4 regions of the Bradyrhizobium sp. 137 genome follow, and region 1 is predicted to be linked to each of the others. Evidence: predicted binding sites of a transcription regulator. Region 1 holds the regulator's gene; each other region holds the start of a gene.
The links. Region 1 encodes LexA, which represses DNA repair genes until DNA is damaged. Its sites were predicted from a motif close to TGTTCNNNNTGTGTTCNG; they were not measured.

Region 1 (3,196 bases):
TTGTACAGAGTTCCGGGAACGGAATACCTCCCTCCGGACTCTATGAGTCCGTTGGGACGTCTACATCGGACTTATTCTCGTGCTGGGCAAAGCCTACCTCACAAAGCAAGCCTCCTTGCTGCTCGAATTCGCCAAGACAACTTCGGATTCGCGCCTCTCCGCCAAGCTGATCAGCAAGGCCGCCGACCTAAAGTCGCAGGCCGATCCGCTGCCGGACAAGGATCAAAGCCCCAAAGCTCCGGACGTGACATCCAGCGTCAGTTCGGGCGAACAGACGCAGAGTTGATCCGATGCCGGCCGTGGCGCTCATCCTTCTCGTCCTCGCCATGGCTATCCTCGTACCGGTCTGTCTCGCCTTCCGGATCATGCCGTGACCGGTCTGAGCACGATTCTTCATGACGGAGATCACGCAGGATAAATCATCCTGTCGGCGCCTTTGCCTCGCGCCTGCACTCGGCTAGAACTTTCGCCGCCCATTGCCGATATGCTCAGCAGGAGTTTCCGCCCTTGGCCCTGATGCCGGTTTCTGACGCGCTTGCCGCGGTGCTGGCGGGTGCGGAGCCGCTGCCTGAAGCGATGGTTTCCCTCAACGAGGCCTATCATCGCGTGCTCGCACGCGATGTCCCGGCGCTGCGCACACAGCCGCCGGAAGCAATGTCGGCGATGGACGGCTACGCGGTGCGCGCGAGCGATGCAACAAAGCTCGATAGTACGCTCACCTTGATTGGCGAAGTGGCGGCGGGTCGTCCGTTCGCGGGAACGCTGGGCCCCGGCGAAGCCGTGCGGATCTTCACCGGCGGCGTCATTCCCAACGGTGCCGACGCGGTCGTGATCCAGGAGGACACGGTTGCGGACGGCAAGCGCATCACGATCAAGGAAGCCGCGATTGCCGGCCGCCACATCCGCCCCGCGGGCGTCGACTTCTCCGAAGGAGACGTGCTCCTGCGCAAGGGAACCCGTCTCACCGAGCGCGATCTCGCGCTCGCCGCCGCCATGAATCATCCGCAGCTTGCCGTCTGCCGCCGTCCGAAGGTCGCGATCCTCGCCACCGGCGACGAGCTGGTCATGCCGGGAACCACACCCGCTCACGGCCAGATCGTCTATTCCAACGGCTATGCCCTGCACGCGCTCGCCCGCAGCGAGGGGGCCGATACCATCGACCTCGGCATTGCCGCCGATACGCTGGAGGCCACCACTGCCGGCATCCGCCGCGCCCGCGAGAGCGGCGCCGAGATCCTGGTCACGAGCGGCGGCGCGTCGGTCGGCGACCATGATCTGGTCCAGCAGGCGTTGAGGGACGAAGGCATCGCGATGGCGTTCTGGAAGATCGCGATGCGCCCGGGCAAGCCGATGATGCATGGGCGGCTCGGCGCGATGCGCGTGATCGGCCTGCCGGGCAATCCTGTGTCATCCTACGTGTGCGCCTTCCTGTTCCTGGTGCCGCTGATTCGCGCCTTGTCGGGACGATCCATGATTCATCACCGACAAGAACGGGCCGTGCTCGGCCGCGATGTGGATGCAAACGATATGCGCGCGGACTATCTGCGCGCACATCTGGAGACGCGCGACGATGGCACGTTGGTGGCCCTTCCCGTCAATCACCAGGATTCCTCGCTGCTTGCGAATCTCGCTGCAGCACAGGCACTTCTCGTCCGCGCACCGTTCGCTCCGAAGGCAGAAGCCGGCTCGCCTTGCGAGGTCCTGCGCCTGCCCGTCTGAACGCATCCACCACACGCGTTCCGCGAACTTTGTCCCGTTCACGGTAAATTAAGCAGTTGCGGAACACATATCGAACATATAGTGTCCGTTCATGATTTGTTTCGAGCATGTAGCGGTTCACCGCTCCAATTTAGCGTCTCGGAATCGAACGACATCAACCGGGGGACTTTGGTCGAGATGTTAACGCGCAAACAATACGAGCTTCTGCGGTTCATCAGCGAACGTCTGAAGGAAAGTGGCGTGCCGCCCTCCTTCGACGAGATGAAGGATGCGCTCGACCTGCGCTCGAAATCGGGCATCCATCGCCTGATCACCGCGCTCGAGGAGCGCGGCTTCATCCGCCGCCTGCCCAACCGCGCCCGCGCCATCGAGGTGATCAAGCTGCCCGAGCTCCAGGCCGCCGCCGGCAGCCGCCGCGGCTTCACGCCGAGCGTCATCGAGGGCAATCTCGGCAAGGTGCGCGCGAGCTCCAGTTCTTCCGCGGACGAAGGCGAGCGTCCCGTTGCGGTGCCCGTGATGGGTCGCATCGCGGCCGGCACGCCGATCGAAGCGTTGCAGACCCGCAGTCACACCATTAGCGTGCCGCCCGACATGCTCGGCTCGGGCGAACACTACGCACTCGAAGTGCGCGGCGATTCGATGGTCGAAGCCGGCATTCTCGATGGCGACATGGCGCTGATCCAGCGTAACGAGAGCGCCGATACCGGCGACATCGTGGTGGCCCTGATCGACGACGAGGAAGCGACGCTCAAGCGCTTTCGTCGCCGGGGGGCGTCGATCGCGCTCGAGCCCGCCAATGCCGCCTACGAGGTGCGCATCCTGCCGCCGAACCGGGTGAAGATTCAGGGCAAGCTGATCGGGCTGTACCGCAAGTACTGAGACGGGCCAGCGGTCATTCGATACCAATGATTCCGATTGGAGCGGACGATGGTCCGCTCCAGCTGGATAGTCTTTTGGTCTTGCGCAGATTATCCGGCCCCTCTCTCCGGCGCTCCATCCTCGGCATGCGGCTCCAAGCACGCATCGCTTGTGAAGAGATCGTGCGCAGGATCGCTTTAAGCGCCTTCGCAGCGTGCTGATCGCTTGCATCGGCCGCGCAAGCATTCGCAACTCAATTGCAGCACCATGCACGCAATCTGCGCACGTAGGGAGCGAGCTATTCCGCAACGCCTAAACTCCCATCAACCGACAGCCACGGCGAAGCTGGCCACATTCCCCCTCTCGGCGCCCGCAGGCCACGGGCGCTCGCATCCGCCGAATGCACTGAAGCGAGCTTTGTTCCTATGACTTCGGGAAAGATAATGTGATCGTGTCCGGCAACGCCAGCCGCAGATTTGCCCACAACCGAGCAGAGCGTTACGTGCTTCCACTCTGATAGAGGCTTGCGCCTCCGAAGGAGGCGCGGGTTGCTATCTTCGAATGAGGAGCACCCGATGTGTGACTACAGCCTGCATGCCGTTGCATCTCGCCCCGCCGA
Region 2 (3,196 bases), on a different contig from region 1:
GCAGATAGCCTTCGAGCCAGCCTTGACAGAGATGCTCGCTCAGGACCTCCATGACGCGGCCGTCCTGCGCGAGATGCACGTCGTAAGATTCGGTTGGCTCCATCCAGACGCGTTCGGTTGCCTCGAACACCGCGTCTAACCGGTTTGATGCCGTCTCGTCCGGGCCCATGATGCGGAAATTGCGCGCCTCGGCGTTGAGGCGAACGACGTCGCGCAGGAATTTGCCGAGCTCGCGTGTGGCTTCCGCCACGACACCGCCGGGCTGCGGTACCTCGACAGCGAAGCTGCGGAAGTCCGGCAGCTTCAGCTCCTTCTTCAACAGTCCGCCATTGGCATGCGGATTGGTCCCCATTCGCCGCTGGCCTTCGGGCGCGAGCGCCTGAAGCTCGGGAATCAGCGCCCCGCTGGGGTCGAACAACTTGTCCGGCTCATAGCTGCGCATCCAGTCTTCGAGCACCTTCAGATGCGCCGGATTCTCGCGGCAACTCGCAACGGGCACCTGATGCGCGCGCCAAAAACCTTCGACCTTCTTGCCGTCAACCTCCTTCGGGCCGGTCCAGCCCTTGGGGCTGCGCAGCACGATCATCGGCCAGCGCGGTCGCTCGACGCTTTTGCGCCCATCGCGGGCGTGCTGCTGGATCGAGCGGATGCTGACGAGCGCGACGTCGAGCGCATCCGCCATGGCCTGGTGCATCAATTTGGGATCGTCGCCTTCGACGAACAGCGGCTCATGGCCGAGCCCGCGGAAGAGGTCGCGGATCTCTTCGTTGCGCATCCGCCCGAGCACGGTGGGGTTGGCGATCTTGTAGCCGTTGAGGTGCAGGATCGGCAGCACCGCGCCGTCATGGGCCGGGTTCAAGAACTTGTTCGAGTGCCACGACGCCGCCAGCGGGCCGGTTTCGGCCTCGCCGTCGCCGACGACGCAGGCGACGATGAGGTCGGGATTGTCGAATGCCGCGCCATAGGCGTGCACCAGCGCATAGCCGAGCTCGCCGCCCTCGTGGATCGAGCCCGGCGTTTCCGGCGCCGCGTGGCTCGGAATGCCGCCGGGGAAGGAGAACTGCCTGAACAGCTTGCGCAATCCCTCAGTATCGCGCGCGATGTCGGGATAGATCTCGCTGTAGCTGCCTTCCAGATAGGTGTTGGCAACCATGCCCGGGCCGCCATGGCCGGGACCGCAGACGTAGATCACGTTGAGGTCGAGCGCACGGATGACGCGGTTGAGGTGAGCATAGATGAAGTTCAGGCCGGGCGTCGTGCCCCAATGGCCGAGCAGGCGCGGCTTGATGTGCTCGGGCCGTAGCGGTTCGCGCAACAGCGGATTGTCGAGGAGATAGATTTGCCCGACCGAGAGATAGTTGGCGGCACGCCAGTAGCGATCGAGGAGATCGAGTTCGCTGCTCGCGGCGCGCAATTGTCGTTGATTTGTCATGTTCTTGCCGACCTTCACCCAGCGATCGTCATCAACATTGTTCCGGCGCGATTGATCCCTTCGCCATGAAACGGGATCGCCGCCCCGCCGGTGTTGCGTGAGGTCAAGGGCGCGCGCCCGAAGTTTGGGCAGCGCTACTGTGCATGGGGTTGTTTCCGCGTTTTTGCTCTTGTTCTTGATTTGTTCTGGGCGCGTGCTATGTTGGGTTCATGAGTCGAGCATCTTCTCGTGCCCTCAAGCACCCGCCAACGGCGCCCTCCGAGCCGGCGGGTGCGCCTTCTGATTTTCCTGTCGATTTTCCCGAGCTTGGCGTCGCCATCGATCGCGCACGCAGGCGAGGGCGGGGCGTCCAGTCCAACGCCAGCGGCCGTTACGAGGCCGAGGCCCGCGTCGCCTTCGACGATGGCTGGCAGAGCCTGGAGGAACTGCCGCCGTTCAAGACCACGGTCGGGATCGACACCTCACGCAAGGTGATCACCCGCAACGATTCCCCCGACATCGGTTTCGACCGCTCGATCAACCCCTATCGCGGCTGCGAGCACGGCTGCGTCTATTGCTTCGCGCGGCCGACGCACGCCTATCTCGGCCTGTCTCCCGGGCTCGACTTCGAGTCCAAACTGTTTGCCAAGCCCGAGGCGGCGGCGCTGCTCGAGAAGGAACTCGCTGCCAGCGGCTACGAGCCGCGGATGATCGCGATCGGCACCAACACCGATCCCTATCAGCCGATCGAGCGCGAGCGAAAGATCATGCGAGGCATCCTAGAGGTGCTGGAGCGCGCCGGGCATCCCGTCGGCATCGTCACCAAATCGGTCCTGGTGGTGCGCGATATCGACATTCTCGCGCGGATGGCCAAGCGCAACCTCGCCAAGGTCGCGATCTCCGTCACCTCGCTCGATCCGAGGCTCGCGCGCACCATGGAGCCGCGGGCGGCGACGCCGCCGAAGCGACTGGAAGCGCTCAAGCAGCTCTCGGAGGCGGGCATTCCGACCACCGTGATGGTCGCGCCCGTGATCCCCGCGCTGAACGATTCCGAGATCGAGCGCATTCTTGATGCCGCAGCCCATGCCGGCGTCAAGGAAGCCTCCTACGTGCTGCTGCGGCTGCCGCTCGAGGTCCGCGATCTGTTTCGCGAATGGCTGATGGCGAACTATCCAGACCGCTACCGCCACGTCTTCACGCTGATCCGCGACATGCGCGGCGGCCGCGACTACGATGCGAAATGGGGCGAGCGGATGAAGGGGACCGGCCCGATGGCCTGGACCATCGGCCGTCGCTTCGAGATCGCCTGCGACAGGCTCGGCCTCAACAAGCGGCGCTCCAAGCTGACCACCGATCACTTCGCGCGGCCGAAGCGGAACGGCGATCAGCTCAGCCTGTTCTGATCGCGAAGTGGACGAGGCGTAACATGAGTGAGGAAACCACCGTGCCGGTGCCGCGGCTGACCGTAGTCACGCTCGGTGTCAGCAACATCCGCGCCAGCATTGCCTTTTACGAGGCGCTCGGTTTCTCGCGCCTGCTCAAGGCGACCGGTGAGGCGGTCGCATTCTACGACACCGGTGGTCCGGTGCTCGCCTTGTATCCCTGGGATCAGCTCGCCGCCGACGCCGGGTTGCCGGACAATCCAAGACCGCCGGCATTTCGCGGGATGACGCTCGCCTGGAACTGCCGGACGCGCGAGGAGGTCGATACGGTGCTGGCTTTCGCTGTCGACAAGGGTGCAGCGCTGCTGAAAGCGGCGCACGAGACTGATTACGGCGGCTATTC
Region 3 (3,196 bases), on a different contig from region 1:
CTGCATATTTTTCCCAAGAATGCCGGAGTGTTACGGCCTCGGCACCTCCAATCGGAATCTGGCAGCGCCGCCCTGGCCGAGCGGCATTTCGAGCTCGGGCAGGATGGTCTTGAGCTCGCCGTGCAGCGTGTAGGGCGGGTTGACGATCAGAAGACCCGTGGAGGTGAGGGCCGCGCCATCGAGCTGCGGCGCCACACTGAATTCGAGGCGCAGGCATTTTCCTGATGGCTTTGCTGCGGCTGCGAGCCGCGCCACCGTTTGCGCCAGCGTGTCGGTGGCGCGCCGGTTCTTAGCCGGATACCAGACGACGTAGATACCGGTCGGCCATTTCGCGAACGCCGCCGAGAAGGCCTCGCCAAGCCGCTCGAACTCATCCTTGGCCTCGAACGGCGGGTCGATCAGCACGAGGCCGCGCCGCTCCTTCGGCGGCACGAAGGCGGGCAGTGCCATCCAGCCGTCGAGATCGACCACGCGAGCCTGCTCGTCGCGGCGCAGCACGTCGATCAGCGCTTTCCGCGCCTTCGGCTCGAGCTCGCAGGCGATGAGGCGGTCCTGCGGCCTGAGCAGGCCGCGCGCGATCAGTGGCGAGCCCGGATAGGCCTTGAGCTCGCCCTTCGGATTGAAGGCGCGGACGATGTCGAGATACGGCTTGGTCAGCGCCGCGGTCTCGTTCGACAGCCGCGCCTGCATCAGCCGCGCAATGCCGGTCAGCCACTCGCCGCCACGGCGCGCCTCGTTGCTGTCGAGGTCGTAGAGGCCGGCGCCGGCATGGGTGTCGATGACGCGGAACGCCGCCGGCTTGTCCTGCAAATAAGTGAGGATGCGCGCCAGTACGATGTGCTTGATGACGTCGGCGAAGCTGCCGGCATGGAAGGCGTGACGGTAGTTCATGGCGGAGAGTTACGACATCGCGAGGCGAAAGTAACGGCCGTCATTTCGGGACGGTGCGCCAGCACCGAACCCGAAATCCATTTCTTTGAGAATGCGGACAGATGGATTCCAGCCCCGCGCTTCCGCCTTCGCTCTTCGGGCTGCGGCGGACAAGCCGCGCGCTCCGGAATGGCGATCCGAGGGCTCCCTCTACCCACCCCTGATCGGCGGCATCGTCACCTGCTCGCGGCGGCAGGTGCGGCGCTCGAGCTCGTCGCAGGCGCGGAATTGCAGATCCTTGCTGAGGCAGATGCGGACCTCAGACAGCCGTGTCCGGTTACAGGTGACCGAGATGGCGGCATTGCTGAGGCCGGGATTGGCCTTGATAAAGGCGTCCTCGACCTCCGCCGGCGCCACGGTCTTGGCCTGCGACAGATCGAGATATTCGGCCGGGATCTTGATCGCGGCGCGCGCTTTGCGGATCGTTTCGAAATAGCTGCGGCTCTCGAGCCCGGAGCAGGTGCCGTGCTTGTCCCATTCGTTGAAGATCAGGCCCGGCGCCGGCATCAAATCCAGCATCGAGGAGACGATGCCGCGGTTCAGCCGCGGTGCCGGCCGCTGGCAATATTCGGGGAAGCCGTTTTCATATTGCGGCCACAGCCCGTGCACCACGAAGGCGTAGGGCCGTCCGCTGCACTGCATGTGTGAGCGGCCGTTGCGCTCGGCCGCTTCCTCGCAGAAGGAGGGCGACCATGACAGCGACAGCACATAGAAATCGAACTCGCCCGGCGCGTTTTGCCGCTTGTCCTGGGCCTTTGCGCCGCCGGCGAACGAGGCCAGGCCTGCGGCAAGGATCAGGGGAAGGGTCAGCGAGATCACCAGGCGGGAAAATGAATGCAATCTGGAATGAAACATGGCGATGCCCCTCAACTAGACTGTGCAATGAAGCCTAGCAGGCGATAAGAACATTTCAAGAACAAAATGCAGCCACCGCCGCTCAGTCGCCAGATCGGCCCGACTCGGGACTCTTCAAATCAGGGCTTGGCGGCGCGGCAGGCTGGATTGTAGGCCCAGTTGCGGTCGACTCCGACGACGCACCATTCGACGCCATTGCCGTAGCCGGCGAAGCCGCCATCCTCGATAATCGAGAAATGCACCTTGCGCACCTTGCCGTCATTGAGCATGGCGTCGCCGGTGCAATACCGGCGCGGAATGTTGTCGGACTGCCAGGGCCGGAAAGCGGTCTCGCGAACGGCGGAGAAGCCGGTGATCTTCAACGAGGAATTCCAGAACGAGCTTTCCTTCTCCCAGAACTGGGTGGCGATCGTCGGCAGCGCCTTGTCGCAATCGGCGACGGCGCCATCGTAGCGCGGCCCGCTCAGCCAGAAATTCGTCTCGAGCGGATTGGCGGCCCTGGCCTCACCGAGCGATAGCGCCCCGAACATGAGGCCGAGCACGGCGGCAAAGCGGAGCGATTTCAGGGAGGGGGCGCGCATGGGCAATCCGGACTGCTGGGTCTTGCGAAGGTGGGACCGTGCCGCGAAGGCTGGGCGGGGTCAAGTGCAGCGCGGCAACACTTCGCCAGGAGTTGACCACAACGTCGCGCTCGGCATGGCTTCCGTTCTTTCCACTTCCATCCCGGCACCGTAAACTGGCGCCAACCAATTGGAGTGACGGGAATGCGAATCATTGCGGCCGCGGGTCTTCTCGCCAGCCTGGTTGTCTCGGGTATGATGGCGAGCCAGTCGGTGCGGGCCGATATTCTTCCAGTGCCGCCGTTCAAGGGCAACGACACCGGCGGCATCATCGCCTATTCGATGGCGACCCAGGTCGATGCGCGGCAGGTCGCGGTCGATCACTGCGCGCGCTACGGCAAAGTCGCCAAATTTCTCGCGGTGCAGGCCTACGAGGGCGGCTACATCTCGTTCTCCTGCCGCTGGGTGCCCTACGGCGCCGCCGAGCAGCCGATCCGCACGCTGTACTGAACCGCGGTCGTAACGCCGCAATCTCTCAGCCGGGAGCCCCCCCGATGACGCGCAAACTCGCTTTGCTCGGCTCGGCCGCCTGTCTCGTGTTGTTCGCAGGCAGCGCCAGCGCCGACGATCTGCCGCTGCGCAAGGCCGGCCTTTGGGAAATGAAGCTGGTCACGACCGGCTCGCCCGTGCCCGAGATGACCATGCAGCACTGCACTGACGAGACCGTCGACAAGGAGATGAGCAACAACGTCTCCCCGATGGCCAGGCAGATCTGCGCCAAGCAGGAGATCAAGAAGACCGCGACCGGCTATGTCAGCGATTCCGAGTGCAACGTCGCTGGCGTCAGCACG
Region 4 (3,196 bases), on a different contig from region 1:
GCGCGCGGCAATGCGGTCGATCAGTGCGGCGATTTCGTCATTGTCGTGGGCATGGGCATCGAGATCGCGCTGCTCCTGCACCACGATTTCTGTACGGTTCGCCGACAGCCGCACCATGTCGAAGCCGAAGCCAGGATCGAGCGGATCGGCGAGCGCATCGAGACGCTCGCGAAACAGCCGGTCGATGACCGCGCTGCGCGTCACCGGACGCCCGGTCTCGACCGTAATCGCGCGCACCACGCCGTCGGTGCGGAAGAACGCGGCTTCCAGGCGTCGCGCGCCCTTGCCCTGCTTCTCCATGGATGCGATCAACGTGTCGGCAAGCCGCGACAGCGTCATCGCGATCATGGTGTCGGTCGCGATCGGCTCGGCGAAACGTTTTTCCACGATGTAGTCGGGCAGCGGTTTTCGCGGGTTGATCGGCGCATCGCCCTGCCCCAGCGCATGCGCCAGCAGCGTGGAGAACCGGGCGCCGAACCGCGCCGTGATCTCGCTCGGCGAGCGCGAGGCGACGTCGCCGATGGTCTTCAAACCGGCGCGACGCAAGCCTGTGGTGATGACTTCACCTGCACCGAGCGCGGAAATCGGAAATCGGCTGATCGCCTCCGCCTCCTCGCCATCGGCCACGATGGTGCCCGTGGCCTGCCGCGTCAGCGTGCGTGCGCAGATCGAGGTGCCGGCGATCGCCGCGCTGATGGCAAACCCCTGCCGGGCCAATGCGCGAACCAACGTCCGTAACAACGCGGCCTCACCACCGAATAGATGCGCGCAGCCGGTGATGTCCAGAAACAGGCCGTGCGGCGGATCGAGCGCCACCAGCGGCGTGAAGCGGTCGCACCAGTCCGCGACATCGCTCAGCGTCTTCGCATCGGCCACAATATCGGCGTCGAACACTTTCAGGTCCGGACACATCGCCCGCGCATTGGCCAAGGGCTGACCTATATACAGGCCGAGGCGCTCGGCGGCCTCGTCGAGCGCATGGATCACCAGCGCATTGTTGTCCTTGATGACGACGATGCTTGGATCATTGCTCTTATGCAGTCCGACGTTCCCAAAGAACCGCTGAATCCGGTCGATGGGCAGGCGTGGCAGCCACAGGCTGAGAATACGTCGACGGCTCACTGAACTGGCACTCATCACATTTCCATTCCATGGTCCACCGGCCACATGGGCCATGACGATTGCGCAAGAGCTCGGCATCGAAGCGCGGCGCGCCCCAGGCACTCGACACCGGGCCCGGCGGTGAATGCGCTGCGCGCAGCATCCATCGTGTTTCCGCGGTCGAGGGCAGCGGCTGCGCCGCCATGCGCAGCAAGAGCCCGGTGACACCGGAAGCTTGCGCGGCCAGCGTCAGCTTGCGGCTCGCCACGAGATCGAACTGCCTGGTCTCGCCCCAGAGCTCGAGCACCAAGGCCCCCAGCGCATCGCAGGCAAGCGCGTCGGCTGAGCTGCGCAGTGCGCTCTCGACATCAGCGGCGCGCACCATCACCACGCGGCGCGGATCGAGACCGAACTCGGCGAGCCCGCTCATCGACAGCGCGCCGGTTTCGATTTCCGAAAAATCCTGCCGCACCCACAGCAGCGGCCGGCGCGCCGAAACGCGGCCCGCAAGCCCCATGACAAAGCCCGTTGCGGCCGTCCCCTGCCGGCCCTCACAAAACACCTCATGGATCGCCGCACGTGCGAGCCCGCCCTTCAGCGCGCTGTCCGCCTCGCTGTGGCCGAGCGCGACGCGATCGCGCTGATGCACGACCTCCGCCGTCTCGATGCGCTCGATCTGGCTGCGCAAGGTCGCAAGCGCGCTTCTGCGTGCGCCGCTCATGCTCGCCGCTCCTTCAGGGGTGATTGCCGGTGGCTCTCAAAAAGAGAACCAGCGGCTGGCTCATTTGTTCATGATATGTTCTAATATAAAGCTAACGCCGCCCTGGGAGTCAATCGAATTGGCGCGCTTTAGGATTCATGAGTGGAATCAAAGAGATTCAAACATGGACGTACAACGCAAGCTGGAAATCCTGGCGGATGCTGCCAAGTACGACGCATCCTGCGCCTCCAGCGGCACCGAGAAGCGGGATTCCAGCGACGGCAAGGGCATGGGCTCGACCGCGCCGGGCATGGGCATCTGCCATTCTTACGCGCCGGATGGACGCTGCATCTCCCTGCTCAAGGTGCTGCTGACCAATGCCTGCAATTACGATTGCCTCTATTGCGTCAACCGCGCCTCCTCCAACGTGCCGCGCGCCCGCTTCACCATCGACGAGGTCGTCAAGCTGACGCTCGACTTCTACCGGCGCAATTACATCGAGGGCCTGTTTCTCTCCTCCGGCATCATCCGCAGTCCCGATTACACCATGGAGCAAGTGGTCAGCGTCGCGCGAAAACTGCGCGAGGAGCATCACTTCCGCGGCTACATCCACCTCAAGACGATTCCCGAAGCCGACGATGCGCTGATCGCAGCAGCCGGCCAATATGCCGACCGTCTCTCCATCAACATCGAGATGCCGCAGGAGACGAGCCTCAAGCAATTCGCGCCGGAGAAGGACGTGCGCGCGATCCGCCGCACCATGGGCCGGCTGCGGCTCAAGCTCGATGAAGCCGAGGAAGGCCGCAGCGCGAAAACGAAGGCCAAGCCGCAGCGCTTTGCGCCGGCTGGGCAAAGCACGCAGATGATCGTCGGCGCCGACACGGCCTCCGATCACACCATTCTCCACACCAGCGCCAATCTCTACGGCGCCTACCGCCTGCGCCGCGTCTATTATTCCGCGTTCAGCCCGATCCCCGACGCCAGCCGCGCCCTGCCCTTGCGCGCGCCGCCCTTGCTGCGCGAGCACCGCCTCTATCAGGCCGACTGGCTGATGCGGTTCTACGGCTTCGACGTCGGCGAGATCGTCGACGACAGCGCGATGCTGCCGCTCGACATCGATCCAAAGCTCGCCTGGGCACTGCGCCACCGCGACCGCTTTCCGCTCGATGTCAACCGCGCCAGCCGCGAGGAATTGCTGCGCGTGCCGGGCTTCGGCACCAAAGCAGTCGAACGCATCATCGCGACGCGGCGCACGACAATGATCCGCCTCGCCGATCTCGCGCGGCTGCACGTGCCCCGGCACAAGGCGCTGCCGTTCATCGTCCTCAGCGATCACCGCCCCTCACCGCATTGTCTCGACGAGGCGCGGCTGATCGAGCGGTTCAAGCCAAAGGC

Region 2: IVA78_RS18435 (PA0069 family radical SAM protein) is a predicted target of LexA. The motif match lies at 1,603-1,620, and genes of this name have one in related genera.
Region 3: IVA78_RS10235 (ribonuclease T2) is a predicted target of LexA. The motif match lies at 1,832-1,849, and genes of this name have one in related genera.
Region 4: IVA78_RS22870 (DNA repair protein) is a predicted target of LexA. The motif match lies at 1,888-1,905, and genes of this name have one in related genera.

The regions. Positions count from the first base shown of each region.
Region 1 covers NZ_JADPKU010000033.1:90,134-93,329, forward strand. The annotation lists gene IVA78_RS06430 (hypothetical protein) at 80-286, shown strand; gene glp (gephyrin-like molybdotransferase Glp) at 508-1,719, shown strand; gene lexA (transcriptional repressor LexA) at 1,897-2,598, shown strand; gene IVA78_RS06445 (hypothetical protein) at 3,153-3,196, shown strand, end outside.
Region 2 covers NZ_JADPKU010000061.1:60,542-63,737, forward strand. The annotation lists gene IVA78_RS18430 (phosphoketolase family protein) at 1-1,432, opposite strand, end outside; gene IVA78_RS18435 (PA0069 family radical SAM protein) at 1,642-2,814, shown strand; gene IVA78_RS18440 (VOC family protein) at 2,838-3,196, shown strand, end outside.
Region 3 covers NZ_JADPKU010000044.1:217,178-220,373, forward strand. The annotation lists gene rlmJ (23S rRNA (adenine(2030)-N(6))-methyltransferase RlmJ) at 31-891, opposite strand; gene IVA78_RS10235 (ribonuclease T2) at 1,081-1,785, opposite strand; gene IVA78_RS10240 (hypothetical protein) at 1,905-2,366, opposite strand; gene IVA78_RS10245 (hypothetical protein) at 2,550-2,855, shown strand; gene IVA78_RS10250 (DUF3617 family protein) at 2,900-3,196, shown strand, end outside.
Region 4 covers NZ_JADPKU010000068.1:52,258-55,453, forward strand. The annotation lists gene IVA78_RS22865 (DNA polymerase Y family protein) at 1-1,137, opposite strand, end outside; gene IVA78_RS22870 (DNA repair protein) at 1,034-1,822, opposite strand; gene IVA78_RS22875 (putative DNA modification/repair radical SAM protein) at 1,986-3,196, shown strand, end outside.